4 regions of the Aliivibrio sp. 1S128 genome follow, and region 3 is predicted to be linked to each of the others. Evidence: predicted binding sites of a transcription regulator. Region 3 holds the regulator's gene; each other region holds the start of a gene.
The links. The regulator PurR, encoded in region 3, represses purine synthesis genes. The targets are predictions, from matches to a motif close to TNANGNAAACGTTTNCNTNA.

Region 1: the regulator PurR is predicted to act here: its motif matches at 6,198-6,217, upstream of pckA (phosphoenolpyruvate carboxykinase (ATP)).
Region 2: the regulator PurR is predicted to act here: its motif matches at 2,070-2,089, upstream of purM (phosphoribosylformylglycinamidine cyclo-ligase).
Region 4: the regulator PurR is predicted to act here: its motif matches at 4,132-4,151, upstream of folD (bifunctional methylenetetrahydrofolate dehydrogenase/methenyltetrahydrofolate cyclohydrolase FolD).

Annotation. Positions count from the first base shown of each region.
Region 1 is NZ_MAJV01000047.1:46,556-54,777, forward strand. It holds gene A6E03_RS07450 (alpha/beta fold hydrolase) at 1-694, opposite strand, end outside; gene A6E03_RS07455 (EAL and HDOD domain-containing protein) at 940-2,157, shown strand; gene A6E03_RS07460 (AsmA family protein) at 2,241-4,211, opposite strand; gene pckA (phosphoenolpyruvate carboxykinase (ATP)) at 4,389-6,014, opposite strand; gene hslO (Hsp33 family molecular chaperone HslO) at 6,359-7,234, opposite strand; gene hslR (ribosome-associated heat shock protein Hsp15) at 7,328-7,729, opposite strand; gene gspC (type II secretion system protein GspC) at 8,008-8,222, shown strand, end outside.
Region 2 is NZ_MAJV01000014.1:95,784-104,005, reverse strand. It holds gene A6E03_RS03955 (uracil-xanthine permease family protein) at 1-1,193, shown strand, start outside; gene upp (uracil phosphoribosyltransferase) at 1,300-1,926, opposite strand; gene purM (phosphoribosylformylglycinamidine cyclo-ligase) at 2,152-3,192, shown strand; gene purN (phosphoribosylglycinamide formyltransferase) at 3,323-3,961, shown strand; gene A6E03_RS03935 (class II glutamine amidotransferase) at 4,012-4,839, opposite strand; gene lpcA (D-sedoheptulose 7-phosphate isomerase) at 4,915-5,496, opposite strand; gene fadE (acyl-CoA dehydrogenase FadE) at 5,851-8,222, shown strand, end outside.
Region 3 is NZ_MAJV01000106.1:101,798-110,019, forward strand. It holds gene A6E03_RS14030 (YbaY family lipoprotein) at 19-531, shown strand; gene A6E03_RS14035 (MGMT family protein) at 566-868, opposite strand; gene A6E03_RS14040 (hypothetical protein) at 984-1,724, shown strand; gene A6E03_RS14045 (sensor domain-containing diguanylate cyclase) at 1,745-3,424, opposite strand; gene A6E03_RS14050 (TfoX/Sxy family DNA transformation protein) at 3,675-4,262, opposite strand; cyclic di-GMP riboswitch class I at 4,389-4,475, opposite strand; gene purR (HTH-type transcriptional repressor PurR) at 4,631-5,638, opposite strand; gene torD (molecular chaperone TorD) at 5,912-6,559, opposite strand; gene torR (two-component system response regulator TorR) at 6,794-7,492, shown strand; gene A6E03_RS14070 (hypothetical protein) at 7,687-8,222, shown strand, end outside.
Region 4 is NZ_MAJV01000091.1:94,266-102,487, reverse strand. It holds gene clpA (ATP-dependent Clp protease ATP-binding subunit ClpA) at 1-625, opposite strand, end outside; gene clpS (ATP-dependent Clp protease adapter ClpS) at 668-988, opposite strand; gene cspD (cold shock domain-containing protein CspD) at 1,383-1,604, shown strand; gene A6E03_RS10680 (DUF4136 domain-containing protein) at 1,721-2,257, shown strand; gene A6E03_RS10675 (protein adenylyltransferase SelO) at 2,310-3,767, opposite strand; tRNA gene A6E03_RS10670 (tRNA-Arg) at 3,878-3,954, opposite strand; gene folD (bifunctional methylenetetrahydrofolate dehydrogenase/methenyltetrahydrofolate cyclohydrolase FolD) at 4,219-5,076, shown strand; gene A6E03_RS10660 (PrkA family serine protein kinase) at 5,265-7,199, shown strand; gene A6E03_RS10655 (YeaH/YhbH family protein) at 7,277-8,222, shown strand, end outside.

The DNA of each region.
Region 1 (8,222 bases), on a different contig from region 3:
CACCAATTTGAAGTTCAGGTTTTGAGTCGTATAATTCTCTAAACCACTGGTAACGAACTTCACTGTGAGTCAGCGTGTTATTTAGAAAAGGTTTTGCATGATAAGGTTCTTGGCCCAATGCATAGGACGGTTGTGAAGCCCAGCGGCTCAAATAATGGCTAATTGGACCCGCTATTGGTTTTAACCAAGGTTGTATATGAATACCGTGCATTGGTGCGCTTAATGCGAGTGCTGAATATGGATGTGGATGAGTTTCAACATATTGGGTTGCAATAGCTCCCCCCATAGAGTGGGCGAGTAAATAGCAATCTTGATAATGCTCGGGAGTAATTAAGTGCTGAGTTATGTTATTTAGATCGAGAACATAATCATTAAAATCTTCGATATGGCCGATGTCACTATTTGCTGTTAATCGCTCGGATAAACCTTGCCCACGGTGATCAAAAGAATAAATATCATACCCTTGGCAAAACAGGTCATAAAATAATTCTTGGTATTTATGAACGCTTTCAATACGTCCATTTACCACCATAATAGCTTTGGTGTTTGTAGGGCTAGTAAAGCTAATCCAATGAAGAGAGGTCTCTTTTTCTCCTTGAAAGAATCCGTATTGACGTTTTTCCCAAAAAGGGGTGATGTTGTTTTTTATTGCTTCAAGGTAGTTTGCTTCTTGGGTAAAGATGACTTTTTTCATTAGGCTCACAGCATGATTATTAATACGGGTTCCATATTATTATAATAACAATAATGAAATGTGTATCATATTTTGGTAAGTTCTTGCACAGTTCTTAAGCAAGCGCATTTTTTTACTCATTTGATTAGACTACTATGCTTTTTTAGTAGGTCGGCATTGATTTTAATTACTCAAGATTTGGAGTGATTCGCCGATATGATTGTTTATCATACCTATATATTTTCACAGGATACCGTTTTCCAGTTATGTATGCATACGTTGCCCGACAACCGATACTTAATCGAAAAAAACAAACGATAGGGTATGAGTTACTTTTTCGTGATGGTGAGACTAATGCGTTTCCTGAGATGGAAGCAAATCAGGCCACGTGTCGATTATTAGTTGAAAACTTTATGTCGGCGGGAACTAACCCTGCATTAGAGTCTCCTCGTAGTTTTATAAATTTTCCTCAAGAATCTTTACTTTCTCTTATTCCAACGGCTTTCCCTAAGCGAAAGATAGTGGTCGAAGTATTAGAAACCTGTATTCCTAATGATGAGCTTTTTAGTGCAATTAAACATCTTCATCGAATGGGCTACATTATTGCTTTAGATGATTTTAGTTTGGATCCTGAGTGGGACCGATTTTTACCGTATTCACACATTGTTAAATTAGACATTATGCAATTAGGCATTGATGTTGCGTGTGATTATGTCAAAAAGAAAAAGAAAGAGGGCTGCAAGCGCCATTATTTAGCTGAGCGCGTAGAAACTTACAACGAGTTTGAGCAAGCATTTGACGCGGGTTTTCATTTTTATCAAGGTTACTTTTTTAGTAAGCCACAAATTATTAAAAATCGAGTCGTGAAACCTGAAGAAGTATTAACGATGCAGTTATTTCAGGAAGTGTGCCGTGAAGAGGTAAATTTCGCTCGGATTGAGCAATTAATTGCCCAAGACGTATCCTTGTCTTATCAGCTTCTTAAGTTTGTAAATACAACCTCTGTTCGACTTGAAAAACCAATATCTTCATTCAAACAAGCGTTAGTTTATTTAGGCGAAGAACAAATTAAACTGTTTGTCACTTTAGTTGCCACTGCACATGCCGCAATTAATAAACCAAAAGAGCTTTATAAGCAGTCTTTAATAAAAGGACGCTTTTGTGAATTAATGATTTGCCGTTGTCAAAATGGAACGCCAGGACAACAAGCTTTTATTGTGGGTTTATTTTCCCTACTTGATGCTCTGCTTGATCGTAAATTAGATGATGTTTTAGAGCAGTTGTCATTAACGGACGAAATTGAACAAGCGATCCTACTTCGTGTGGGTTTACTTGGGTCAATGTTAGAGTTATATGAAAGCATTAAGTCTGGTGACTGGGATCTTATTGATAAAAACAGCCGATTACTTGGTTTTTCTCCTAAGACGGTAGAAAAAACATATCAAGAGGCTGAAGCTTGGTATCAAGGCATTTTGATGAAATAGAATGATTATTTCTTATAAAATATAAAAGCCCCATCAACAGCGATCTGTTGATGGGGCTTTTTGTTTGATGTCAGTAATAACTATTACTGACAATAGTTAATGATCTGAACTTCTTTGGAAAACAGTTTTTGTACTAATTGATGGCATTGCTGAGTTATTGAAGTCACGGTTTGCGCTTTTTCTGGATTGACCAAATCGTAATCCCCTTCAATATTGAAATTAAAGGCATCACCAATAATATTTATTGGTGCAATTGAAATTCGCCCTCTATTTGCCGTTATTTTAATCGGATCAACCTGAATAGGGTAGGTTCTTAGTGGTACTTTTGTATTAATGATTTTTTCTTGTTGCGATGGTTCAAGGTGTTCATTATCGGGCATTAACCCTAATTTTAATTGCCATAATTCTTGCGCTGTTTTGGTGGTTGTCATCTCTCTTGGAATAATCGCTAACTCACCATTAAAGCTGTAATTAAAACTGTCTCGATTAGCCGCAAGACCATTCGCATTTAAGTTGAATTCAGCCACACCTTCTAAGGGGATGGTATTTGGGAAGAAAGCGGTGAGGTAACTGATTGGTAAACCATCACCATAAGCTTCTAATTGCCAAGGCTGGCTATCTTGAGTTAAATAAATACTGCCATTTAATCCAACAAGTCCTTCTGCCAAAGGAAAGAGTGCCCGTTCTATTGTCCATAACCCATTTTCAGCGTTCATCTCTATCAATACCTGCTGACTTAATAGGTAATTAAAGCTGGCGTTAGAGGCACTAAAAGACAGTTTTCCATCCCATAATCCCCATTGGTAATAGCGTAATAAATCGAGATCGCGACCTTCAACGTTTACTCCTGAAACTTGGTAGGGATGTCCATTATCAAGTTGAATCAGCTGAATGTTATTAATGTCCAGATCCGCGATGTTAACTTGTTCAAGTCGCTTGATGTATTGTTGAATAGTGGAGACTTCTTTTTCGCTAAGTAGCCATTTTATTTGGCTTAATGTTAGGGACTTTAAGTTTATTTCGGTAGGGGATATTTTACCTTCAAGTTGAACATTACCATCAAAAATATCAAAAGAAAGCGTTGAGATGTTTGCCTCTTTACCATTGAGCATTAGGTTGAAAATAGGTTTCTCAATGAGGTGTTCATTCCATACCAAGCTATCGGCATTAAAAGAAATATTAGCATTACTTTGTTGCCATAAATGATAAGGCAGTAGTACGTTCTCAGCAGACAAACTTAAATTGTTTACTGAGAACTGAGGAAGCTCAATATTAATATCTAAAAGATCAATTCGTTCAAATTGGTAAGTGAAATGTTGTTCACCAAGCCACGCTAATGGCTTACCAATAATGTCGGCATTGTCAGACTCTAAATTAAATTTTCGCAGCGTGAATTGAGGGATCACCCATAATCTATTCTCTTTGAGTTCAGCTTGAGCGGTGATGGTGCTATCACGCCAAGTGAGCGATATGCCATGTAGTGCCGTGTAATCTTCGCTGTAGTAGCCATCGATCAATACATCATCAAGCGCTTCGCCTTGCCAATATAATTGTTGAGTCGAAAATTGGAAGTCGCCTTCAAATGGCAATGTTTTTTCTTTTTCAACAGACCAATTGGTGAGCTGGGCTTGGGCGTCGCGAATAACCAGATCGTCATTGGCAAAATCTAAATTAGAGATGCTTAATTGATCAATCGAAATCCAATCGAGATGCTCCGTCTTTGGTAATCCATTTTGTAAACTTAACCCATCAATTTTGATGCTATCAAACGCCAATTTATGTTGCTGTATAGGGTGCTGAGACAACCAAAAATCGACATGTTGTATGAGCAATTGATTCTCTGTGTGGATAGTGATTTCTGACAGCGTAAGATGCAAAGGATCTTGAATTGAGTAATTAAGTTTACCAAAAGAGATTGTTTGATCCGATAATTTTTCAACGAGTGGATTTAACAATGGCTGAGCATAAGGGGTATGCAAAAGGGATAAAAATGCGACCACAAGTAGTAGGCAGAAAGTGATAAACCAACCAAGGCTTTTCAGCATGGTATACATTGTTAACTCCAGAAAGAAATAAGAATAGAAAGAGTGGATTAAAAGTGAGGTTCAATCAAGCTATTGTAATGTTTTACTCAAAGGTAATCACTGTTTTGAAAGCCAGACGAGAATCAAAGGAATAAAAAAAGCCCTTCGTTACCGAAGGGCTTGAATTTATCGAGGTATTAACTTGGGTTAGTCAAGTTGAGGGCCTGCTTTAACTAGCGCCTTACCTTCGTCATTATCTGTGTATTGAGCAAAGTTTTTGATGAAGCGTTGTGCAAGATCCTCTGCTTTGCTATCCCACTGTAGAGGGTCAGTATAAGTATCGCGAGGGTCTAGGATTGATTTATCAACACCAGGAAGTGAGGTTGGTACTTCAAAGTTAAACACAGGAATATTTTTCGTTTCAGCGTGATCAATTGAGCCATCTAAAATCGCATCAATGATCGCACGAGTGTCTTGGATAGAGATACGTTTGCCTGTACCGTTCCAACCAGTATTGACGATATACGCTTCTGCGCCAACCGCTTCCATACGTTTTACTAACACTTCTGCATATTGAGTTGGGTGTAGCGTTAAGAACGCCGCGCCAAAGGCTGCAGAGAATGTTGGTGTTGGTTCTGTAATACCACGTTCTGTACCTGCTAATTTTGCCGTAAAGCCTGATAAGAAGTGGTACTTAGTTTGTTCTGGAGTCAGTTTCGCTACAGGAGGTAGGACACCAAATGCATCAGCCGTTAAGAAAATGACTTTATTTGCATGACCTGCTTTTGATACTGGCTTAACGATATTATCTATATGATGAATCGGGTAAGAAACGCGAGTGTTTTCTGTTTTTGAGCCATCATTAAAATCAATCGTGCCATCGTTACGAACGGTGACATTTTCTAGTAGTGCATCACGACGGATTGCATTGTAGATATCAGGTTCTGCTTCTTTAGATAGACGAATTGTTTTTGCGTAACAGCCGCCTTCAAAATTGAAGATACCGTCATCATCCCAACCGTGTTCATCATCGCCAATCAGTTGACGTTTTGGATCGGTTGAAAGGGTTGTTTTACCGGTACCAGATAAACCAAAGAATACAGCGACATCACCTTCTTTACCCACGTTTGCAGAGCAGTGCATAGAAGCAATGCCTTTCAGTGGTAGAAGATAGTTCATCATTGCGAACATGCCTTTTTTCATTTCACCGCCGTACCAAGTACCACCAATGATTTGAACACGTTCAGTTAGGTTGAAGGCAACAAAGTTTTCAGAGTTTAAACCTTGTGCTTCGTAATTAGGGTTTGTCGCTTTCGCGCCGTTCATGACAACAAAATCAGGTTCAAAACTTTCTAATTCTGCTTCTGTTGGGCGAATGAACATATTTTTTACAAAGTGCGCTTGCCATGCCACTTCTGTAATGACACGGACGCATAAACGAGTATCAGGGTTTGCACCACAGTAACCATCAATAACAAATAGACGCTTACCTGAGAGTTGTTCTGTGACTAAGGCTTTTAGATCATCCCAAATAGCAGGAGTGATGGCTTTATTGTCGTTTTTACCTTGATCAGACCACCAAAGTGTATCTTTGGTTGTTTCATCTTTTACGATGTATTTGTCTTTTGGAGAACGACCCGTAAAAATACCAGTATCTACCGAAACTGAGCCAAGCTCAGTCATAACACCACGCTCATAACCTTCTAGGTCAGGGCGAGTCTCTTCTTCAAACAACTGGTCATAGCTTGGGTTACGGAGAATATCGGTAACGCCAGTTAGGCCATATTGAGTAAGATCAAGTTGTGCAGCCTTGTTGTGTTCCATTACAGTCATAGGTGCTCCTTAAAGGAATTTTGTAGGGATTTTTAATATTTTAATTATTTTTTAATATTGTTTACTGCTACCCATGCTACCAACGCGGTAAATTAAAACAGGGAGTCATATCATGAAATAACCACAAAATAGTACAGGTTATTTAATCACCATCACAAAACAGAAACATGTCTATTCTACTCTTAATGAAATCAATTGCGCTAGATGCAATTGATTATTATTTGACCAAAATTAAGTGTGGATAAGTCGATTTAAAATGTGCTTCATATCAAAAAAAGGTATAAAAAAAGCCAACCTAATGGCTGGCTTTAAAACAATATAAAGAACTTATTCTGTATGAAGAATTAATGAACGGTATCATTACCTTTTGTTGCTTCTTCAAAAATATTAGCGACATCGATGCTGTCAAAATTGTAGCTTGTACCACAATAGTCACAGTGCAGAGAAACCTTACCTTCTGTTTTTATAATATCGTCAACTTCAGCACGATCAATCGTTACGATTGCACCCGCGCTGCGTTCACGAGAACAGCCACAGAAAAACTCAACCGTTTGAGGTTCAAACAGTTGTACTTTATCTTGGTTGTATAAACGGTACAGAACGTCTTCCGCTTCTAGGCCAAATAGCTCTTCGTTTTTGATCGTATCAGTCAGTTGTTCTAAGTGCTCGAAGTCATCTGCTGAACCGGTGCCATCTGGCATAATTTGTAGAAGCATACCAGCAGCATGAGGTTTGCCTTCAAATTCACCCAGACGTAACCATAAGCGAGTTTTTAATTGTTCAGAACGCTCAAAGTAACCTTCAAAACACGCGGCTAAATCTTTACCGTCAAGTGCAACAACACCTTGGTAACGTTCACCGTCTTTTGGCGCGATAGTAATAACTAGGTAACCTTTACCCATTAATTGGTGCAGTGTGGCATCATCAGCAATTTCGCCATCAAAGCGAGCAACACCACGAACTTTTTGATCATTATCGCCATTAATGACAACAAGAGAAACAGGACCGTCACCTTGAAGTTGAAGCGTAATTGAGCCTTCAAATTTTAATGTTGCAGTTAATAGTGTGGTTGCAACTAATAGCTCACCCAAAAGGTTTTGTACTGCTTTTGGGTATTCCTTGCTAGAAATAATTTGTTGGTAAGCATCGTCTAATTGAACCAGTTCACCACGAACAGATAAATCTTCAAATAGGTAGCGATGCAATGTGTTATTTGCCATGAAATACTCCAGCAATTGTATTAGAGGGTTGTTGTCGCTCTAGTATAGCGACAACAGCCAATATAAATAAGGGGTGAAACAGAAAGAGCGGATTTATTGCTGCTTAAACTTCATTATGTCACGTCGTTGTTTCTTATCTGGACGTTTATCAGGGTGTGGGCTGCCAAGTGAATTGAGTTTGCGTAATTTCGCATTTTCTTCACGTTGTTTGATACTGTTTGATGTTTCTTTGTAAAGCGTTTGTGCAACAGGAGCGCCACGGCGTTGATCTGAAAGGATCTCGATGATCACGACAATTTCTTCGTTATTGCCCTGGCGAAGTTTAACTTCAGCACCAAGATCAATTAATTTGCTTGGTTTGGTTCGTTGTCCATTATAATGAACTTTCCCGCCATCAACCATATTACGAGCAATAGAACGAGTCTTGTAAAAACGAGCCGCCCAAAGCCATTTATCGAGTCTGATACCATCGCTAGTATTGGATTTTGAACTCATTATGGGTACCTAATGTCTTATCTCTGCTTATTAAGATGGAGTCAGGATTTTTTTTTTCAATCTTTTGGGGGGAATTAATCAAAATTGATAAGCAAGTAGAGTCATTAATGAGAAATAATGCTCTAATACACGGTTATCTTCATCAATTACGTGATGTGTATTCTAGTAATTTAAGAAATTAGAATCATTTGCGGAAATTATGACTGGTTATTTTATAATTCATAAATACATCAAATGTTTAATTGCTCTGTGAGACAGAAAAGGAAGAACAGTACCTAATGATAGCTAATATGAAAATCGAAAAAATTTCTCAATATTGGTCAATATATCAGTCTGCAATATCGAAAGGGGTAACCGTTGTTTTGGTGGCTTGTCTCGCGTGGATTTGTGGCTCTCTTTTTTGGTCGATGCTGGCTCCACAAACCTCTGTTTCTCAATGGTCACCAAAAACCGTCGCTATCAATGCCTCATCAAAGAAAAATAATGATGATTC
Region 2 (8,222 bases), on a different contig from region 3:
TTCTTGTTCCCCTCCTAACTGGCTTAGATCCTAATGTTGCTCTATTTGGTGCTGGCGTTGGTACCCTTCTCTTTCAATTAGTTACTCGTCGCTCTGTTCCTATCTTCCTCGCTTCTTCTTTCGCTTTTATTGCTCCAATTATCTACGGAACTCAAACATGGGGTATTCCAGCTACCATGGGCGGACTAATGGTCGCAGGGTTAGTGTATGTTGCATTAGGCGCTGTGATTAAAGTTAGAGGCGTCGCTTTTATTCATAAATTACTGCCTCCTGTTGTTGTTGGCCCTGTCATTATGGTGATCGGCCTAGGCTTAGCGCCAACAGCGGTTAATATGGCGTTAGGAAAAACGGGCGATGGCGCTTATCAGTTAGTTGACGGACAAATCGCATTTTGGATTGCTGGCGCTTCATTATTTACTACGATTGGTATCAGTGTTTTTTCTAAAGGTTTCTTTAAATTATTACCTATCCTTTCTGGCATTATTGTTGGTTATTCATTAAGTCTAATGTTTGGTATTGTCGATTTTACTCCGGTATATCAAGCCGCTTGGTTTGCTCTGCCTAATTTCACTTATCCTGAGTTTAATATTAACGCCATTCTATTTATGATCCCGGTGGCAATTGCACCAGCGGTTGAGCACGTGGGTGACATGCTAGCGATTTCAAACGTAACCGGAAAAGATTACCTTAAAAAGCCAGGCTTACATCGCACCATTACGGGTGATGGTATTGCCACCATGGCTGCTTCTCTTATTGGCGCGCCACCAAACACAACTTACAGTGAAGTCACTGGTGCTGTAATGCTAACCAAAGCGTTTAACCCTGTAATCATGACATGGGCTGCCGTCTGTGCGATTGTTTTGGCTCTTGTGGGTAAATTAGGCGCAATATTACAAACTATTCCTGTCCCTGTAATGGGGGGCATTATGATCTTACTGTTTGGTTCAATCGCGACGATTGGACTGAATACTCTGATTAAAAACCAAGTTGATTTACATAAAGCACGTAACTTAACCATTGTTGGCGTTACCCTAGTATTTGGTATTGGTGGTATGGCTGTGGGTATTGGCGATTTTAATTTACAAGGCGTGAGTCTTTGTGGGATCGTGGCTATTGCCCTTAATTTAATTCTTCCTGATGACTTAGGTGAAAACCATGTTGTCGATAATACACAGATGGAAGATGATAAATAAATCTAGGGTCTAGGGTCTAGGGCAAATAAAAAGGATTGATGGTTACCCATCAATCCTTTTTTAATGCTTAAAGCATTCAGTAAATATAATGACTCAATGGTGCCTATTACTTAGTACCGAAGATCTTATCACCAGCATCGCCAAGGCCTGGAATGATGTAACCTTTATCATTCAATTTCTCATCGATAGCCGCAGTATAAAGCTCAACATCTGGATGCGCTTTTTCTAATGCCGCAATGCCTTCAGGAGCAGCAACAAGAACAAGAATTTTAAAGTTCTTACAGCCTTTCTCTTTTAAAAGATCAAGCGTTGCGATCATAGAACCGCCAGTCGCTAGCATTGGATCAACAACTAAAGCAATACGCTCATCGATGTTAGACGCTAACTTGTTAAAGTAAGGTACTGGCTCTAACGTTTCTTCATCACGGTAAATACCAACAACACTGATACGCGCACTTGGGATGTGTTCAAGAACGCCATCCATCATGCCAAGACCTGCACGTAAGATTGGCACTACCGTTACTTTTTTACCTTTAATTTGGTCAACTTCAACAGGGCCATTCCAGCCATTGATAGTTACTTTTTCTGTCTCAAAATCTGATGTTGCTTCATAAGTAAGCAAGCTACCTACTTCAGTTGCTAATTCACGAAAACGCTTAGTGCTGATATCGCCTTCGCGCATTAAACCAATTTTATGTTTTATTAGCGGGTGTTTTACTTCAACAACTTTCATTTCTGACTCCAAATACATTAATCAAACCTTCTAATTATACATATTTTTCCATTGAAAAATGGCGTTATCATAAAATAAATTACTGCACTAGAAGTTGTTTACCGAATTTATTATTTTTTATTACAAAATTTATGCAAAAACTCTTACGCAAACGTTTCCCTTTTTACATTGTGCTGTTAGAATGGCGCGGATTTTTGAAATCCAACCTATGGCGAGGACACCTCCGTGAGCGACAACAAAACTTCTCTTAGCTACAAAGATGCTGGTGTAGACATTGATGCTGGTAATGCACTTGTTGATCGAATTAAAGGCGTAGTAAAACGTACTCGTCGCCCAGAAGTAATGGGTGGCATTGGTGGTTTTGGTGCGTTATGTGAACTTCCTACTAAATACAAACAACCTGTTTTAGTTTCTGGTACTGATGGCGTTGGTACTAAGTTACGTTTAGCTCTTGACCTAAATAAGCACGATACCATTGGTATCGATTTAGTTGCTATGTGTGTTAATGACCTTATTGTTCAAGGTGGAGAACCTCTGTTCTTCCTTGATTATTATGCAACTGGGAAACTTGATATTGATGTTGCTGCTGAAGTAGTAACAGGGATCGGTGAAGGCTGTATTCAAGCAGGTTGTGCGCTAATCGGTGGTGAAACTGCTGAAATGCCAGGCATGTATGAAGGTGAAGATTACGATGTTGCAGGCTTCTGTGTGGGTGTTGTTGAAAAAGAAGACATCATCGATGGCACAAAAGTCGCGGCAGGTGATGCTCTAATCGCTGTAGGTTCTAGTGGTCCGCACTCAAATGGTTATTCACTAATTCGCAAAATTCTTGAAGTATCAAACGCGGATCTTAATGAGGAATTAAATGGTAGAACCATTGCTGACCATTTAATTGAACCAACAAAAATCTACATTAAATCAGCCTTAAAAATGATAGCAGAGCATGATATTCATGCTATCTCTCATATTACTGGTGGTGGTTTCTGGGAAAATATTCCTCGCGTACTGCCTGAAGGCACAAAAGCAGTTGTTGATGGTAAGAGCTGGGAATGGCCTGCTATCTTTAATTGGCTACAAGAAAAAGGAAACGTTGATACATACGAAATGTACCGTACCTTTAACTGTGGTGTAGGTCTTATTATTGCTCTTCCAAAAGATCAAGCTGATCAAGCGGTTGCTCTACTGAATGCTGAAGGCGAAAACGCTTGGGTTATCGGTGAGGTTGCAACTGCAAAGCAAGGCGAAGAACAAGTTGAGATCCGTTAATCGGGTTATATAAACTTTGAGCTAGCTCATAAAGCATAAAGAGAAAGGTGATCACTTATTCGATCACCTTTTTTATATCTATTATTTATGTTCGAATAGTTCTCATTACTTAAAGAATAAGACGGTTATGATGAAAAATATTGTTGTATTAGTTTCAGGCAGTGGCAGTAACCTACAAGCTTTTATTGACGCTTGTGGTAACAAGATCCCTAACGCTCGTATTTCTGCGGTCATTTCAAATAAAAGTGACGCTTACGGATTACACAGAGCACTCAATGCTGGAATTAATGTTCATTGCCTAAGTGCTGCTGGATATGAGAACCGTGAGCAGTATGATAGCGCATTAGCAACACTGATTGATCTTCACAAACCTGACGTCATCATCCTTGCTGGCTTTATGCGTATCTTAAGTGAATATTTTGTACTTCGGTACCAAGGTAAAATGCTGAATATCCACCCTTCTCTTCTACCAAAATACACTGGATTACATACTCATCAACGTGCTATTGATTCCGGTGATAAGGAACACGGAACAAGTGTCCATTTCGTAACCCCTGAATTAGATGGGGGCCCAGTGATCCTTCAAGCTAAAGTGCCTATTTTTGAAGACGATAACGCTGAAGACGTCGCATCACGAGTCCAAGCTCAAGAGCATGTTATTTATCCAATGGTAGCAAATTGGTTAGTTGAAGAGCGATTAATCATGCAGGATGGAAAAGCCATACTTGATGGTGATGCCTTAGGCCTATCAGGATTAGAAACTGAATAATAAAAATGCCCATCAATATGATATTGATGGGCATTTTTCATACATATCGCTTATGAATTAATTGAGCATTCTGATGGCGGTGGAGCCATTTCAGGCACCGTATCATGATTACCTGCGGTTAATTCACCAAAATGAAATAGAGCATACTCACCAACTTTCATTTTACGCCACTCTTCATTATCCGTTAATGGCCGTGTCACGATCACTGAAACAACATCATTCAATGTCGTTTCTTTGTGAAAATCAATTGTAACATCCTCATCAATTAATGAAGCTTGACCAAAGGGCGCACGCCTTGTGATCCAATGTAAATTGTTCGAACAGTAAGTCATAACGTACTCACCATCGCTCAATAACATATTAAAGACACCTAACTCTCTTAACTGATCACAACATTCAGACACAAACTCAAACATTAACATCATATCTTGAGGCGGCTCTGGATATTTATCTTCTAATTGATTTAATAACCAACAAAATGCACGTTCACTGTCTGTCTCTCCAACAGGTCGAAAGCGCCCTGTTGATAATTCATCAAATTTAGTTAATTGACCATTATGAGCAAACGTCCAATATCTCCCCCACAATTCACGCGTAAACGGATGGGTATTTTCAAGATTCACTTCACCGCGGTTTGCTTGGCGAATATGACTAATTACCGCTTTGCTCTTAATCGGATAATCTTGAACAAGTTTAGCTATTTTTGAGTGGCAGCTCGGCTTTGGGTCTTTAAATGTACGAAATCCTTTCCCTTCATAAAAAGTAATCCCCCAACCATCACGATGTGGGCCAGTATTGCCGCCACGCTGAACCAACCCTTTAAAACTAAAGCAAATATCGGTTGGTACATTGGCACTCATTCCGAGTAATTCACACATTCTTGCGTTACTCCTTTATTCGCAACCTGACCAACCTTAATTCACAGAGGTTTTAAGATTGGTCAGCATAATGAATTATTTTTCCATTTCTTTTTCAATTAATTGAATAACAATATGGATGATTTTAATGTGGATTTCTTGAATACGATCAGCATAACCAAAATGAGGAACTCGGATCTCTACATCAGCAAGACCTGCCATTTTTCCACCATCTTTACCTGTTAGAGCAATGGTTTTCATGCCTTTTTCTTTTGCCGCTTCAATCGCTTTTAAAATATTACCTGAATTACCAGACGTCGATAAGCCAAATAATACATCACCTTTTGAGCCAACCGCTTGAGTGTAACGAGAAAATACATGGTCATAACCAAAGTCATTACTCACACACGATAAATGGCTAGGATCAGAAATCGCAATACCTGGGTAGCCCGGGCGATTTTCACGATAACGGCCTGTTAATTCTTCAGCAAAATGCATTGCATCACAATGTGAACCACCGTTACCACAAGACAATACTTTACCGCCTTGCTTGAAAGAGTCTGCAATGGTTTTTGCCGCTAATTCGATTTGAGCAAGGTTTTTATCGTCAGCTAAAAAGTCATTCAGTACTTGAGCGGCTTCTGTTAATTCAGAACGGATCAGATCTTGATAAGACATAAGATTCTCTCTATTTATTATTTTCCCTATTAGGGGCTAATCTCAGTGTACCTATACCACCAAATCTTTAAAAGAGATCCGCTCTATATTTCTTCTATACACAGCATAAATATCTCAATTAATAGCCAGAAAAATTAGAAGTTACTCACTTAAAAATAAAATTTGTTTATTAATTACTCAAGCTGGATCACTTTTTAACCATTAACGTTATTTACTTTTTGTTAACATAGAGACTACAATTACCTTAACTGGTTAGACCTCTTATCAGAATAGCATCACACAATAATGTTACGACCGAGTCTCGTAATACCCTCTGTTTCTACAAACAGAGCAGCGCCGAAAAAGGAGAATTACATGGCCCTGACACTTTTAACAACATTAATTGCACTTGCTGCATTAAGTTATCATCGACAATCTCTACGTACTGCCACTCTTGTCACTGCGGCTATCTTAGCTGTGAGTTCAGGATTAGGTTATGCTGGTCCTATTACATGGGCTGTCTTCTTAGTGATTGCAGTGCCATTAAACATCCCTTCAATTCGTCAGTCTATTTTCAGTAATAAGGCATTAGAAATGTTCAAAGGCGTCATGCCTGAAATGTCAAAAACAGAAAAAGATGCAATTGAAGCCGGTACGGTTTGGTGGGAAGCTGAGCTGTTTAAAGGAAATCCTGATTGGAAGTTCCTTCATAATATTCCTAAAAATACGTTATCGGATGAAGAACAAGCATTCATGGATGGCCCAGTAAACGAAGTGTGCCGAATGATCAATGATTATGAAGTCACTCATGAGCTTGCTGATTTGCCACCAGAAGTATGGCAATACCTAAAAGATAATAAATTCTTTGCCATGATCATTAAGAAAAAATACGGTGGTTTAGAATTCTCAGCTTACGCACAATCTTCTGTTCTACAAAAACTAACCAGTGTTTCTGGCGTGCTTTCTATTACCGTAGGGGTTCCTAACTCATTAGGCCCTGGTGAACTTCTTCAACATTACGGCACTGAAGACCAAAAAAATCATTACTTACCTCGCTTAGCTGAAGGTAAAGAGATCCCATGCTTTGCGTTAACAAGCCCAGAAGCTGGTTCAGATGCTGGGTCAATTCCTGACTTTGGTATCGTCACAAAAGGCATGTGGGAAGGAAAAGAAGTTCTTGGTATGCGTCTTACTTGGAATAAACGTTACATTACCTTAGCCCCTGTCGCTACCGTTTTAGGCTTGGCGTTTAAACTACAAGATCCTGATGGTTTATTAGGCGATAAGAAAAACCTCGGTATTACTTGTGCTCTTATTCCAACAAACTTAGAAGGCGTTAAGATTGGACGCCGCCACTTCCCTATGAATGTGCCATTTCAAAATGGTCCAACACAAGGTGACGATTTATTTGTTCCACTTGATTACATCATCGGCGGCGAAAAAATGGCCGGTCACGGTTGGCGTATGCTAGTTGAGTGTCTGTCAGTGGGTCGAGGTATCACCTTGCCATCTAACGCAACGGGTGGTGCAAAAACCGCAGCGCTTGCTACGGGTGCTTATGCTCGAATTCGTCGCCAATTCAAATTACCCATTGGTAAAATGGAAGGGATCGAAGAGCCATTAGCGCGTATGGCAGGTAATGCTTATATGATGGATGCAGCAAGTGCACTAACGGTTGCCGGTATTGTACAAGGTGAGAAACCATCAGTTATCTCAGCTATTGTAAAATATCACTGTACTCACCGAGCACAACGTATTGCTATTGATGGCATGGACATCGCTGGTGGTAAAGGGATTTGTTTAGGTAGCTCAAACTTCTTAGCGCGTAGTTACCAAGGATCACCGATTGCTATTACTGTTGAAGGGGCAAACATACTGACTCGTTCAATGATCATTTATGGTCAAGGGGCTATTCGTTGTCACCCTTATGTTCTTGAAGAGATGGATGCGGCTTACTTAGAAGATAAACAAGCGTCTCTTGATAAATTTGATGCGGCCGTCTTTGGTCACATTGGCTTTGGTATCAGTAACTTTGTTCGTAGTTTATGGTTTGGTTTATCTGATGGTCGCGGTTCTAAAACTCCATTTAATGATGAGACAAAGCGTTATTACCAACAAGTAAACCGTTACAGTACAAATTTAGCTTTATTGTCTGATATTTCAATGGCTGTATTGGGTGGTAGCTTAAAGCGTCGCGAACGTATGTCAGCGCGTCTTGGTGATATTTTAAGTCAACTTTACTTAACTACATCGGTTCTAAAACGTTTTGATGATGAAGGCCGTCAAAAAGAAGATTTAGCGTTAGTTCATTGGAGTGTTCAAGATTCACTGCATCAAGCAGAGCAAGCGATTGACGGACTATTGTCAAATTTCCCAAATAGATTTGTAGCAGGTGCTATGCGATTAATTCTATTACCAACAGGACTTCGTCGCCAGCGCCCAAGTGATAAACTTGATCATAAACTGGCTCGTATCCTTCAAGAGCCATCAGGTGCACGTAGTCGAATTGGTCGCGGGTTGTTCTTAGAAGCAAGTCGATTTAATCCAGTAGGAAAAATGGAAGAAGCGTTAATTGATATCTTAACTGCTGAGCCAATTTATGACCGAGTATGTAAAGAATCAAAACAACGTCTACCCTTCATGCAATTAGATCGTGTTGCAAAAGTTGGCTTAGAGCTAAATATCATTTCAGATAAAGAAGCTCTACTACTTCGTAAAGCAGAGAAAAGTCGACTAGCGACCATCAA
Region 3 (8,222 bases):
AAATAAAGAGAGAATAAAATGAAAAAATCATTATTAGTGGCGTTATCTGTGGCTACAGGGATCACAATGGTTGGTTGTAATTCAACGGATCAAACTGAAAAAGAAACAGTGAAACAAGACGTTGCTGTACAAGTTGTACAAGAAGAGACAGCTCAAAGCGACGTATCAAATACAGAAGTTATTGACGTTGCTGAAACGCAAGTAGTGACGGGCAGTGTTGGCTACCGTGAGCGTATTGCTCTACCTGAAAACGCAATTATTACGGTAACGTTATCAGATGTTTCTTTGGCTGATGCACCATCAAAAACCATCACAGAAGAAACATTTGAAGCGGGTGAAAAATCATCTCCATTTGATTACTCTTTAGAATTCAAAACTGCAGATATTCAGCCAAATCATCGTTACTCTGTTCGAGCTACGATTACAATTGATGGTAAATTACGATTTACCACTGATACAAATTATGCCGTGATCACTGATGAAGCAAAAACAATGCAACAAGAGTTATTGCTTAAAGGTGTACGTCAATAATATTGACTAAATCACTCTCGATGGGTAGTTATGCTTAGTGCATGACTACTTGTTTGAAATGTAGAATTTTACCATCGTCACGAATTACAATACCTTCGTTCTCTAGTTTCTTTTTTTGAGTTTCAAATCCTTCCCCTTGTAACGAAATTTTCCCCTGAGAGTTTACGACTCTATGCCAAGGTAGTTTACTGTCTTTAGGTAATTGAGATAAAACTTTTCCAACATGACGTGAATGCTTAGGAAACCCTGCTAGTGCGGCAAGCTGGCCATAAGTGATCAACTTTCCTTTTGGGACATAAAATAAATTTAAATAGATACAATGAATAAACTCATCCATTAGATTAACTACCTTATTTTAGAAATTAGAGAGGTTGGTCAGTGATAAAGCGGGTGATTGCCACTAAACTTAAATTGTAACAAAGTAAACAACTCTATACCAAGGAGGGAAAGTGATGTTATTAGCTGTGTTATCAATTTTATTAAGTTTTATACTTGTTGTCATCGGTGTCTTGGCATTCGGTATCAGTGGCGGGCAGTTACCTTTACTTGCTTTAGCCATTCCGATGCTTTGGTTGATCCCGCAAGGCGGAGTCGCAACGTGGGTATTGCTCGTTGGAATGTCATTATTTGGTTTAACTTTGGACTCTCAACCTTTATCACTTTCAATTGCAGTTTGGACATTGTTCCCTGTATTGATGGTTGTTTTTTCTCGGCGTAAAAGTATTCATCTAGTTGTATTTATAGTTTCAGTTGTTATTGCAATGGAAGCTGGAATTATGGCATTACAGTACGAAGGTAAATTAAATGGTAGTGCGTATTCAACCTTTCTTCAAATTTTAAGTGTTGTGCTGGTGTGGGTTGCAGCAAGAAGTTGGAAGCCAGTAAATAGAAATGCTTGGTGGCCTTTAGTATTAGTGATCCCTTTATGGATAGGAGGGTTACAGCATGCTGCGCTTGTTGCCTTATCAATTACTGGATTGATTGTGTGTTTACAGAGTGTTAGCCGGTCTAAGTATCGTGATTGGCTACCAATGATGTCTTGGCTTTTACCTGTTATTGGCTTTAGTACACTAATAATATCGCCAAAATTTGAAGTGCCTACTTCCATTATGGTTTCGTGGTTAATGATTTTATTAATTGGTTGGGTCACTGATTTTATGATGCAGGTTGATGAGGATGAGCCTGTTGATTAGGCTCATCCGTTCAGTATGTGTTAAGTATTGATTATAAGTGTATCTTCGGTGATTTCAGCAACGTCTGGAGATTGAATAAGTTCGTCGTAATGGCAGGCTTGATCTCGGCCTCGGCCTTTTGCTTCATAAAGAGCAATATCCGCTAACTTAGTTATATCTTCAGATTGGAGCCCATTTTTGGGATAAGTCGCAATACCAATGGAAACGCTTAATTTTCCTAATGATAGGTCTTTAATTGCAAGGTGAAGATCACTAACCGATTTACATAACTCATTAGCGACATGTAATGCACCTTCTGCACCTGTATTGGGTAAGATAATAGCTAATTCTTCTCCTCCTAAGCGACAGACTGTATCTTCACCACGCATGATATTAAGCAGTAATGAGCCGATAGTTTTGAGTACATAATCCCCTGCATCATGACCGTAGTTATCATTGAAACGTTTAAAGTGGTCAAGATCTAGCATTAGGATCGACATTTCTTGTTTGTGTCGCTGAGCACGCATAATTTCTTGATTAATTGTTTCTTCGTAATAGCGACGATTATATAAACCAGTTAAAGGATCACTTATTGCCTGCTCCCTCAATTTTTCTTGTAAGTTTAAATTGGCTAAAGCAAGGCCTAAGTGCTCGGCAACGGTAAAAGCAAGTTTCTTAACATTGTCATCTAAATTATCTGTATTACCTAAATAGATGTGCATCATACCAATGGTGTTGCCATGCGCAGTTAACGGAATGCAGAGGGTTTGATCAATGCCTGTCGCTGACATATGAGAACAAGGTAACGTTGTGTATTTATCATTAGCGAAATGGAATTTACCTTTACGTAATGCCCAGCACTCTTCAGGTGCGTAAGTTTTACTGCCAGGCCACGCGCCACCCCAATCAAGCTTTACTAGTAACTGATTTCTAGAGGAACGCATTAAGGATACAACACCGTTCACATCCCCTAAAATTCTAGGGAGGATATCCTCTACCACCATTTGAGCTTCATTAATTGAATTACAGGCTGCCAGCATAGTTGCAAGGCGATGTAAGAGTTCTATTTCTTGAGTTCGTTGTTCAATACGCTCTTCTTGTAAGTCTTGCTCATTTTGAACTTGTTGTTGAATCAGTTTATTACTTAGTAAGGACGAAGCGATAACAAGTACGATATTAATACTCATTAAAATAATTAAAATATTCATCAACTCTTCCACCATTGCATCAATGCGAGTTAATGGCGTAGCTGCTCTAAGGATGTACGTAGAACCTTGATATTCGAATGATTTTGCTGAATACAGTAAGTTTTTAAAGCGAGATGTACTAAAGCGAGTCGAAGTGCCATACCCAAAGTTTTGAGCGTTGACGATCTCTTGTCTGTTTAGATGATTTTCAAGTTGTAAAACAGAACTTAAAGAAATATCACTATCGGCAATCGGGGTTCCGTCAGATGTAATTAATGTTATATGATCTTCTTTGGCAATCACTAGTTTCGTTTTTATGTAAACATCTAATGATTTTAAATCGGTAAAAGAAATATTATCGTCGTTAATGTCTTTAATAAGACGAGTTATTTCTTCAGATAAGCTGCCTTCTACCTTATGTTCAAGCCAGTTTGACAGTGTTGAATTGAATACAAATAAACCAAGCGTTATCGTTAATATCGTTGATATTATAGGTAAATAAAGCCATTTTTTGCTAATGGTATTTTTTTTCATCCATGCACCTTGTAAAACGTGAACTGTTTAACAGTTTTTTATTCCATATATTGGGGGTGAGATTAACTGATAGTGATATAAACTAACAGCGATTATTGTCGTGAAGATGTAAAACGTGGAGGATTATCGCTTTTTAACTAAATGAATGATAATAACGATTGGATGAGATGTGAAAGGTAGGATATCAAAGAAAATAACGCCTTAATCTATATTTTTTAGATAGCAAATAAGATTAAGGCGTATATATTTATTATAATAGTTTTCTTAATTCACTTCGTGTTTCAGCTGAAACAACAGACCAATGCGTACCTTTAATCGCTCCTTCAAGAGACCAAAGTAATTCATCACTTACACTACTTGAGTGTGTCTGTTGAATCGCTTTATAGGCATTTACAGAGCCGGTGTCACGTAATTCATCCACGGTATTAATTCCTGCTTTTTTAAGCATTCTTTCCGTAGCTAATCTGAGATTTGGTAAATCTTTAATACGTGATGGGCCTGCGGCCTGTTGTTTTTCTTTATCATTTTTAGCGACATCTAAAGCAGTAATCGCTTGAATTAAGATAGAGTCAGGATCTTCCCAACAATGAGTTGAAATTGCAAAATACTTAGTGACAACAGGAAAACCACGTTTTTTATAAACATAAGGTTCAAACCCTTGCTCTTTAAATAAGTTGATAGTTTCACTACTCGCTCTCAAATGCAGCTTGTCTTGAACAACAAGAGCAAACATGGTGCTATCAATAAAAATGCCAAAACCACCAAACATTGAGCGTGAAGTGATAGTGCCTAAAGATGACAGTAATCGAAGTGATTCTTTTAGTACTGGTTTATCCATTGCAATAATTCTCGGTTAGTAAGTCTACGTCACTAAACAACTGAGCCCGAGGAAATAGTAGCAAGTTCAAAATAAGGCATTGTTATTTTAAAGTAAAAATTAACAATACCAGAGAGATTACTTACCATCGGCAACCCCGCTACCTTATATTTTTCAATACGTAGGCCGGAGGCTTTGCGTCCTGCACTTTCGCACAGTTTGCCCTGTTCGTGACTTCGTTGATGATATAGCAATCAATAAAGGTAGTTATTGCGGAATTAAGTATAGTGTGATCTTGCTTCAAAAAATTTATTTTTATTTTTGTTAAGTTGGTTCAAGTTTTAGATATTATTTGAACCAACCCTCATTTATGGCAAAGAAAATAACCGCTATTTAGTACGATCTAAGACACTGCTTCGAGATACCACCTCGGGTTGCATTTCAAAAACACGACGTTCGTGGTGCTTATCTTTAATGCGTTCCAATAAGATTTCGACAGCGGTTTTACCTACTCGGCGTTTAGGCTGATGGATCGTCGTTAGCGGTGGTGAAAAGTAAGCTGAAAGTTCTATATTATCGTAGCCAATAATAGAAATATCTTCAGGAACTCGTAAACCAGATTGCTTAATTCGACTGATTGCAGCCAGAGCCATAATATCGTTAAAACAAAATAAAGCCGTAGGACGTACTTCCATAGCTAATAATTTATCAACGGCTTTTGATGCAGAAGCACATTCAAAATCACCTTCTAAGATCCATTCTGATTTAAATGGTAAGTTAGCTTCTTCATGAGCACGTTGAAAACCATGAACACGTTCTTTACACGTAGTTTTGTCCGCTTGGCCTGTAATACAAGCAATTTGAGTATGACCATTTTCAATCAAATGTTTTGTTGCTAAATAGCCACCTTTTTCAGAGTTATCAATGATCTTATCTGTGCGAGGGCTGTCTGGGCCCCAATCCATAATAACCATTGGTAATTCTGTATTTTTTTCAAGTAACGCTAATAACTGCTCATTAAGGTCTGAACACATAACCAATAAGCCATCTACTCGTTTTTCAGAAAGCATACGAAGGTAATGTTTTTGTTTATCTAAATCGCCTTCAGTGTTACACATAAATAGTGTGTAACCTTGTTTGTAGCAGTAATTTTCAACCCCGTGCATTACTTCAGCAAAAAATGGGTTAAATGATTGAGTTACTAGCATGCCAATAGTACGTGTCGTATTGCACTTTAAACTACGAGCAACCGCACTAGGGGCATAGTTTAACTCTTCAACTGCTTCCCATACGCGCTTTTGAGTTGCTTCTGCAACAAAGCGAGTTTTGTTAATCACATGAGAAACAGTGGTGGTAGAAACCGCAGCAATTCTTGCAACGTCTTTAATAGTAGCCATATAAAAGCCTTAAATAGGTAAATAAGGGGCTATTTATGTTCCAACAAAATAGAGAGTTTTGTCTTGGTATGATGGAAGATAAATAGGCCCTGGTTATAAATGAAAAAAACCGCTAAAAATGCGGTTTTCATTTAATGTTCGATTTTATCGTTTGCGCTCACATTTTATAGATAAAGCATAGTGCAAACAATTATTGATTTAGTAAATTTTGTTAGCGATTTGATTTATATCACATGACTGTAACGATATTGTATCAACATACGAAGTCATTAATTACTCACCTGTAAGAAAAGTAACGTCAAGTTGTAGAAAGGTTACAAGAAACGAGGTTACTGCAGCATAAAAACCGAAGTCATCTCTTTCTTTACAAATATGGTTGAATTTAGGTGTCCAAGACAAAAGTTGAGCATTGATGAATGACAATTGGGCATTCATATATTCTTCAAATTCTTCTTCAGATGTTTTTTGATTTGTCATTAGAATTAAATTTCCAAGAAAATCTAATTCAATAGCGATATGATCTGCAGGTTCGTTGAACTCAGACTTTTGAGCTATATTGTATTTAGCTAATAATTCACGCATATCTTGAGCAGGTTTTGCATTAAGAAGACCTGATTTATCTAAATATATAGAAGCATAAGGAAGGGCACTGTTTTTATCTGAACCTAAAAAAGCGGTACAGAAATCAGCAGATAGCTCTAACTGTGCATCGTCACGAGTTTGAAGTTGATTTAACTTTTCAATTAACGCGTTGATTGTATCTGTTAATTCAGGTGTTTTTCCTAAATCAGATAAAAAGGTACGTACCTCAAAGCTATTGTATTGCTCTAGTTGCTCAGTTGTTAATTCACTTGCTAATAAGCTAGATAGCCACCAGTAAATTTCAGCACGTTGTTTGTTAAATTCAGTTAATTCGTTCATGTATTTTTGCTCCAAGAAATTTATTTAAGAATTGTACTGGATAAGTATGAAAAGGAATAGCACCTATCATTAACAGGCTGTATAAGGATATGTGTAAAAATTAAATAAACCGTTTTTGTTAATAATTGTTTTGAATCAATTAAACAATAGAAATATCAATTGAGAGTTGGCATTATTACAAAATATGAATAGAATAAGATAAGAACTATCTAAATAACCATTAAAGAGAATATTATGAGCTATCACATTTTAGTTGTTGAAGACGAAGTGGTAACTCGCTCTAAACTTGTAGGCTACTTTGAAGCCGAGGGATATCAAGTGAGCGAGGCTGAAACAGGGGCAGAGATGCGAACTGTTTTGGCTGAACAAAAAGTTGATTTAATTATGCTTGATATAAACCTACCAGGAGAGGATGGTTTATTATTGGCTCGCGAACTGCGCAGTCAATCTAACATTGGTATTATTCTCGTTACAGGACGAACAGATAGTATTGACCGAATCGTTGGTCTAGAAATGGGTGCAGATGACTATGTCACTAAGCCTGTAGAATTACGCGAATTATTAGTTCGAGTTAAGAATTTATTTTGGCGTATGTCTTTGGTTCATGAACCAATAGAATTAGATGAATCAAATCTAGTTCGCTTTGGGGAATGGACATTTGATATTCAACGTCGTGCGTTATCAAATAATGGCGAACCCGTTAAGTTAACTAAAGCTGAGTATGAGTTACTAGTTGCCTTATCGTCATACCCTAATACGGTTCTATCACGCGAACGAATTTTGAATATGATAAGCCATCGAGTCGATGCTCCAAATGATCGAACCATTGACGTACTTATTCGAAGAATGCGTGCAAAAATGGAAATGGACCCAAAAAACCCACAAATATTTGTTACCGTTCATGGTGAAGGTTATATGTTTGCTGGTGATTGATATTTATTAGTATCAATATTTAATCTTTAAAAAAGCCACTCATATATTGAGTGGCTTTTTTTATGCCAGTGCAGTTGTCAATTTTAATTGTGATTCATTAGTAAGAAATTCTGCTTTTAATTGATTTTTATAATAAAATATCGATAGGAGCGCACAGCGCTTGTCTATTCAAATAAAATTATTATAGGTTCGGCATGAAACAGTTTTTTAAAATGGCAGTGATTACCTCTGCATTAGTTGGTGTTATCGGTTGTCAAAGTACTGATGAGAGTTCTGCAGTTGTTGCAATTGAAACTAATGCACCAGTAGCATCGGCTACCACGTTCGATGCTCTTCAAAAGCAGTATGCATTAGATAAAGTCACGTTTGATTCTTTAGACAATTTCAAAGTTTATTCTGAATCCACTTACACAGATATGATGGAAGATTGGATTGACGCAAAGGATGTATTTTCAGATATAGAGAAAGAACCGAGTTTAATCAATGAAGAATATTCAATGTTTTCTTCTGGAAGTTATTCAGCTAAATACATGAGTTTAGTCGCGGATGCCGATATGGCGTTAAGTAAACTTAAAAATTATAAAGAAACAGCGGATGTTGTTTTATCAGATGCTATTGCACAAATGGCATATCTTAATTCAATCGATGTAAAAACGTATTATCCGCAAGATTTTTTAAGTTTAAATAAGCAATACAGAGAGTTATTTATTACGGTAATTGAAGAGGGGAT
Region 4 (8,222 bases), on a different contig from region 3:
ACGGATTATTTTTGCGTCGACGGCACAATACTTGAACCGTACGTTCAAGCTCTTCATCACGCCCAATTAATGGGTCAATTCCACCATTTTTAGCGACTTGATTTAAGTTGATAGCAAAGCTTTCTAGCTTATCTTCTGAATTAGCTTCAACCGCAGCTTCAACATTATTCTGTTCAGTGTTTTCATTACGGTGCTCAGGCGCACCATGTGAAATAAAGTTAACAATATCTAATCGACTAATGTCATTCTTTTTAAGGAGGTATGCAGCATGTGATTCTTGCTCACTAAAAATAGCAACAAGTACATTAGCGCCTGTGACTTCATTACGTCCTGATGATTGAACATGAAAAACAGCACGTTGAAGGACACGTTGAAAGCTTAATGTTGGCTGTGTTTCACGACTTTCATCGTCAGCAGGGATAAGCGGTGTGGTTTGTGTAATGAATTCATCAATTTCAGTTGCCAAAGTACCTAAATCAGCATGGCAAGCTAAAAGAGCTTCATTAGCGGATGGATTATCTAAGAGAGCAAACAATAGATGCTCTACTGTCATAAATTCATGACGCTTTTCTCGTGCACGAACAAACGCACTATTTAAACTCGCTTCTAATTCTTTATTTAGCATAGGAACCTCCCAAAACACCAAAATATGGTGTAACGAACAAACTTACGCTTGTTCCATTGTACACAGTAGTGGGTGCTCATTATCACGCGAATAGGCATTAACTTGCGCAACTTTAGTTTCAGCAACTTCAGCAGTAAAAACCCCACAAACTGCTTTCCCTTCATAATGCACTGTTAGCATTAATTGTGTCGCTTTTTCCAAGTCCATGGAAAAAAATTTATCTAAAACTTCGACAACAAACTCCATTGGAGTGTAATCATCATTATTTAAAACCACCTTATACATTGATGGTGGTCTTAATTCTGTTTTCTCTTGCTCCAAGACATCTGAATCAGGAGAAATCCATTCATATAATTTACTCATGTCTGCAACTAATTAGTTAAATAACATTATCTGATACTTCAATGTATCTCCCTACTATTCAGCCTAATCTAGACGGGGAACGACAGCAAACAAAAGATGCTATTTTAACGTCTTTATCACTTAATTTTATTTAAATTGAGTAGAAAAACGCCGATATAAAGTAAAGGATAGGGGCTTTTTTTCCTTATCTCCACTTTATTTATCAATTTGATATTATTGATATTAATGTTAAGCTCAAATATGATATTAAACACAAATGTTACAAAGGTAAACAAATTGTACTTGACTCCCTCTTGAGATTTAATAGAGTGTACTTAGTAGTGGTTATCAATTAAGCACATTCTTAATCGATAGATATTATGCTAGGTAATTAAAATGCAGAGGGATGTATAGCATGGCAACAGGTACAGTTAAATGGTTCAATAACGCCAAAGGGTTTGGCTTCATTTGTCCAGAAGGAGAAGATGGGGATATTTTTGCTCACTATTCCACAATAGAGATGGATGGCTACCGCACACTAAAGGCAGGACAAGCTGTCACCTATGAAATCCATGAAGGTCCAAAAGGATTTCATGCAAGTGAAATAAAACCACTCGAAGGTGAAGCTGTAAAATAATAGTTTAGCTCTTATTGCTAAATAAGATTAAAGGTGAGTATTTACACTCACCTTTTTTGAACCTATCGATTAAGAAACGCTCTAAACACTTCCATTCATTTATCTAGGTAGCTAATTTGAAATATATTATCTCACTTATTCTATTATTTACTCTATCGGGCTGCGTGTCCGAAACCTACCAAGAAAAAAGCACGGTAAACTTAGTTACGACTGGTAACATTAATAATACGCTCCAAGGGAAGAGTACGTTCTCTTGGCACCCAACTATCAGCGCTAATTATTTAAATAAAGAATTAAACAATAGGGATACAGAAGAACGATTCTCTCAATCATTAAAATCTTCATTAGAAAAGAGAGGATTTCAATTTGTTGATAACGGGACTGATGCTGATTTCTATGTAGGCTATGGTTTAGGATTAGAGGAAAACATTCAAGATGAAGATATCCTCGATAAAACGGGACTATTAACCGGGATCCAACCAATTGGAGTTAATAATGACGACTCAAAAAAGGCCAGTATTTTCATCGCTATCTTTTTACCAAACGAACCATACCAACAATGGTCAGTGTTAGCACAAGGTTATACCAACTCTGATAATAAAATGTCTTTAGACGAATTGACTGAGTTTATGCTACATAACCTAAAAAAATAAACACCTAAAATATGAACCTAATAAAGCAGCCAAATCGGCTGCTTTATTACTTTTATGAAGAACAACTAATCTCCATTTTTTTACCCCATTCAGGAGGTAGTTGAGCATATTGTTCAAACTCTAAATGCTCATCAAACGGACTTTTCAGTAATGTCGACAGTACTTCTACCTCACTAAAGTCGCCTTCTTGCGCTTTATCAATCGCTTGTTGAGCCAAATAATTACGGAGAATATATTTAGGGTTAACCCTTCTCATCCGTTCACAACGAAATTCAGATCCATTGTCTTCTAACTCACAACGCGTTAAATACAAATCCAACCATAATATCGCCGCTTCTCGATCAACAAATAGATCGACAACAGTTTGTTTATCTTTATTATCCAGATAAGAAAGTGAACGCATAAATCGAGTGTAATCAACCGCATTTTGCGACAGCAGTTCAAACATAGATTCAAATAATCGACTGTCCCCTTCTTGTTTAGAATAAAGCCCTAATTTATCTCTCATCAATTGGCTAAAATAGCCATGAAGTTGTGTTTCATATTGAGCCAAAGAAGATTCTAAATCTGAAGTATCAATGAGGGGAGAAAGGGAATGCGCTAGAGCTGACAGATTCCATAAACCGATTCTAGGTTGCTGATTGAATGCATAGCGCCCTTGATAATCAGAATGATTACAAATATAGCCAGGCTCATAATCATCAAGGAAACCAAACGGGCCATAATCAAACGTTTGCCCTATGATCGACATGTTATCCGTATTCATAACACCATGAGCAAAACCAACCGCTTGCCACTGTGCAATCATATAGGCAGTACGATCAACAATCTCACTAAACATAGCTGCGTAAGGCTTAGCAGAATGCGCACAATCTGGAAAATGCCATTCAATCACCTTATCAGCTAACAATTTTTGTTCTATAAGTAAGTTCGAATAAAACAAATGTTCAAAATGCCCAAATCGAATATGAGTTTCAGTTGCTCTAATAAGTAGCGCTCCCGTTTCATACCCTTCTCGAAAAACAGCAGTATCACTCGTCATCATACCTAAAGCTCGTGTGGTTGGTATATTGAGCCCTTCCATCGCTTCACTGCACAAATATTCCCTGATAGTTGAACGCAGCACAGCACGACCATCTCCAGTTCGTGAATACGGAGTTCGACCCGCTCCTTTGAGATGAAGATCGAAACTGACTCCTGATTTATCAGCAAGTTCACCCAGTAAAAGTCCTCGTCCATCTCCGAGATCTGGATTGTAACTACCAAATTGGTGCCCTGCATATTTCATTGCTAAAGGAGAAAAAACAGAAGGAATATTATCACCTGAAAATGCAGACAACAATTCAGGTGCATTCTCAGGGATCAGAGGCAGACCAAATTGCTCCGCTAGCTCACTATTCCACATAACCCAACGTGTATTATCTAACGGACTAGGATTTACATGAGTAAAAAGACTACGAGGTAATTCAGCATAACGAGTAGTAATCGAAAAAGCGTTCCAAAAAGACATTTGTGTATTCCATTAACAAGCAATGGAGTAACGCTAGCATATTGATAAATGATATGACAGAAATGAAAAAAGCCGCGCTAACCATAAGGTTAATGCGGCTTTTTCAAATTTGGTACGCCCTGAAGGATTCGAACCTTCGACCACCTCCTTAGAAGGGAGGTGCTCTATCCAGCTGAGCTAAGGGCGCTCTATGGGGTAGGATTATACGAATATACGAAACTAGATCAATCCTTTTCTTATCATTATCTTACTGAATGCTGAAAAAAAAGGCAGATCGTGCGTTGTTTGATCTAAAGTGCGCATAAAACCTACTTTTTAAACATAAAGAAATATCAATATCGATTATAAGTATATTAAACACTAAAAAAGCAAACGTTTGCATTATGGTAATTACTTAGCGTTTCTGCGACAATGCACAGGTCAATCAGTATTAGACCGCTAAAGGAAGACCATGACCGCTCAAATTATCGATGGAAAACTAATTTCTCAAACTGTTCGCTCAGAAGTAGGCGCTCGCGTTAAAGCTCGAGTTGAAGCCGGACTTCGTGCTCCAGGCTTAGCAGTAGTACTTGTTGGACAAGATCCTGCATCTCAAGTTTATGTTGGTAGCAAACGTCGTGCCTGCGAAGAAGTTGGTTTTATTTCAAAATCTTACGATTTACCAACAACGACAACCGAAGCAGAATTATTGTCTATTATTGATACCTTAAATCAAGACTCTGACATTGATGGTATCTTGGTTCAACTTCCTCTTCCTGCAGGTATGGATAGCACCAAGATTCTAGAACGTATTGACCCAGAAAAAGATGTCGATGGTTTTCACCCATATAACGTAGGTCGATTATCTCAACGTATTCCTAAACTACGTTCATGCACACCCAAAGGCATTATCACACTTCTTGATCGTTATAATATTGAAGTTCGTGGTATGCACGCTGTCGTTGTTGGGGCATCAAACATCGTAGGTCGACCTATGACGCTTGAACTACTTCTTGCTGGCTGTACAACAACAACGTGTCATCGATTCACAAAAGATCTTGAGCATCATATCCGCCAAGCAGATCTTGTTGTTGTTGCTGTAGGCAAACCAAATTTCATTCCTGGCGAATGGATAAAAGAAGGGGCTGTTGTGGTCGATGTAGGTATTAATCGATTAGACAACGGCAAGCTCATTGGTGATGTTGAATACGATGTAGCGAAAACAAAAGCAAGTTATATCACGCCTGTTCCTGGTGGTGTCGGCCCTATGACTGTCGCAAGCCTAATCGAAAATACATTACTTGCTTGCGAACAGTACCACCGCAAATAATTCAAACGAATAACAAAAATATCAATAGGCGGACTTTTTTAAGCTCCGCCTTTTTTATACCTGCGCGCTGCCACATTTCTCAATTAATTTTCATTCTATTTTCAGCTTTTTCTTGGACAAAATAAGGGTTTAGTTACTAACCTTAGATAAGAACGATTTAGAACTATGGATGACAAGAGGAAATGGATATGAGTATTTTTGACCACTATCAAGCCCGTTATGAAGCAGCAAAAGATGAAGAATTATCACTGCAAGATTTCTTGTCATTATGTAGTAACGACAAAAGTGCTTATGCCAATGCAGCAGAAAGGCTTCTAATCGCAATTGGTGAACCAGAAGTAATAGATACTGCACTTGATCCACTGCTTAGTCGTATTTTTTCTAATAGAGTGATCTCTCGCTATGAAACCTTCAAAGACTTTTATGGTATGGAAGAACCTATTGAGCAAATCGTATCTTACTTAAAACACGCAGCTCAAGGACTTGAAGAACGCAAACAAATCCTTTATTTACTAGGTCCTGTAGGCGGAGGTAAATCATCACTTGCCGAAAAATTAAAAAGCTTAATGCAAAAAATGCCTATTTACATATTAAGTGCGAATGGAGTACGAAGCCCTGTTAACGACCATCCTTTCTGTTTGTTTGATATTGCAGAAGACGGAGAGCTCTTAAGAAAAGAGTATGGTATTGAATCTCGTAACCTTAGATCCATAATGTCTCCTTGGGCAGCAAAAAGATTGCATGAGTTTGGTGGTGACATTACGCAATTTAAAGTCATAAAAGTACATCCATCAATTCTTGACCAAGTCGGTATAGCAAAAACAGAACCTGGTGATGAAAACAATCAAGATATCTCAACTCTTGTAGGTAAGGTTGATATTCGTCAATTAGAACATTTTGCACAAGATGACCCTGATGCCTACAGCTATTCAGGATCCCTATGTAAAGCGAACCAAGGCTTAATGGAATTTGTGGAAATGTTTAAAGCACCCATTAAAGTTCTCCACCCTCTTCTTACTGCGACTCAAGAAGGTAACTTTAATGGTACTGAAGGTCTATCAGCTCTGCCTTTTGATGGAATGATTTTAGCTCACTCTAATGAATCTGAATGGCAAACCTTTAGAAATAACAAAAATAATGAGGCCTTTTTAGATAGGGTTTATATTGTAAAAGTTCCTTATTGTTTACGTGTTTCTGAAGAAGTAAAAATTTACCAAAAACTACTTGAGCACAGTGAACTGTCTCACGCACCTTGCTCTCCAAGCACGTTAGATATTTTGGCTCAGTTTTCAATACTGTCTCGCCTTAAAGATCCTGAAAATTCATCTCTTTTTTCTAAAATGCGTGTTTATGACGGTGAAACATTAAAAGATACGGATCCAAAAGCAAAAAGCTATCAAGAATATAAAGACTTCGCGGGGGTTGATGAAGGAATGTCAGGCTTATCAACTCGATTTGCCTTTAAGATCCTTTCGCGTGTATTTAACTTTGACCAAACAGAAGTGGCTGCGAACCCTGTGCACCTTTTCTATGTCATTGAACAACAAATTGAGCGCGAACAATTTGCCCAAGATGTTGCCGATAAATACACCGAGTTTGTTAAAGGTTTCTTGGTACCTAAATACGTAGAATTTATTGGTAAAGAAATTCAAACCGCCTACCTAGAATCTTATTCTGAGTATGGTCAAAACATTTTTGACCGTTATGTTATTTATGCTGACTTCTGGATTCAAGATCAAGAATATAGAGATCCAGATACAGGCCAATTATTTGATCGTTCTGCACTTAACGATGAACTAGAAAAAATTGAAAAAACGGCTGGTATTAGCAATCCAAAAGACTTTAGAAACGAAATTGTAAACTTTGTTCTTCGAGCTAAAGCCAATAATAACGGCCAAAATCCAATGTGGACTAGTTATGAAAAACTACGCGTCGTTATTGAGAAGAAAATGTTCTCCAATACCGAAGACCTTCTGCCAGTCATTTCTTTTAATGGAAAAACATCAACAGATGATCAGAAAAAACACGATGATTTTGTCGCTCGTATGATGGAAAAAGGGTACACCAAAAAACAAGTTCGCCTGCTGGCAGAATGGTATCTGCGAGTTCGTAAATCTTCATAATAAAATGCTTTTATTTTCAAGATTATGTTGCAGCTCATTATTCAATGAGCTGTCCCTAGCAAAATAAGGGGTAAATGATGGCTCAATTTATTGATAGAAGATTAAACGGGAAAAAGAAAAGTACCGTTAACAGACAGCGCTTTATTCGCCGTCATCAAGATCAGATTAAACGAGCTGTATCTGATGCCGTTAACCAACGCTCTGTCACTAATATTGACGACGGTGAAAGTATCTCTATACCTAAGGGAGATATTTCCGAACCTGTTTTTCATCAAGGCCAAGGAGGGATTCGTGAACGAGTGCTTCCTGGTAATGATCAATTCATAAGAGGAGATAAGATTGAACGCCCACAAGGAGGAAATGGTGGGGGTTCTGGAGATGGCGATGCGAGTCCCGACGGTGAAGGCGAAGATGAATTTAGCTTTCAAATCTCAAAAGATGAATATTTAGATATTCTATTTGAAGAACTTGAACTGCCTAATTTAGAAAAAAATCAGGTTCAAAAGATCACTGAATGGGAAACCCATCGCGCAGGGTTCCAAACTGCTGGCATTCCTTCTAACATTGATATTGTACGTTCACTACAACAATCCCTTGCTCGTAGAACCGCTATGACAGCAGGTAAAAAACGCCTGCTTGCTGAATTAGAAATAGAGTTAGAAGAAATTAAAAACAGCGAACCTGCTCAACCTCTCTCAGTACGAAAAATGAAAGAAGAAATCGACACATTACGAGAAAAGATTAAACACGTACCCTATATTGATTCTTTTGATTTACGTTATAAAAATTATGAACGAACCCCTATCCCATCAAGTCAGGCGGTCATGTTCTGTTTAATGGACGTTTCAGGATCAATGGATCAAGCAACGAAAGACATCGCAAAACGTTTTTATGTTCTGCTTTATCTTTTCCTTACTCGTACCTATGAAAATGTCGAAGTGGTCTTTATACGTCATCATACTCAAGCGAAAGAAGTTAATGAACACGATTTTTTCTACTCCCAAGAAACTGGGGGAACGATGG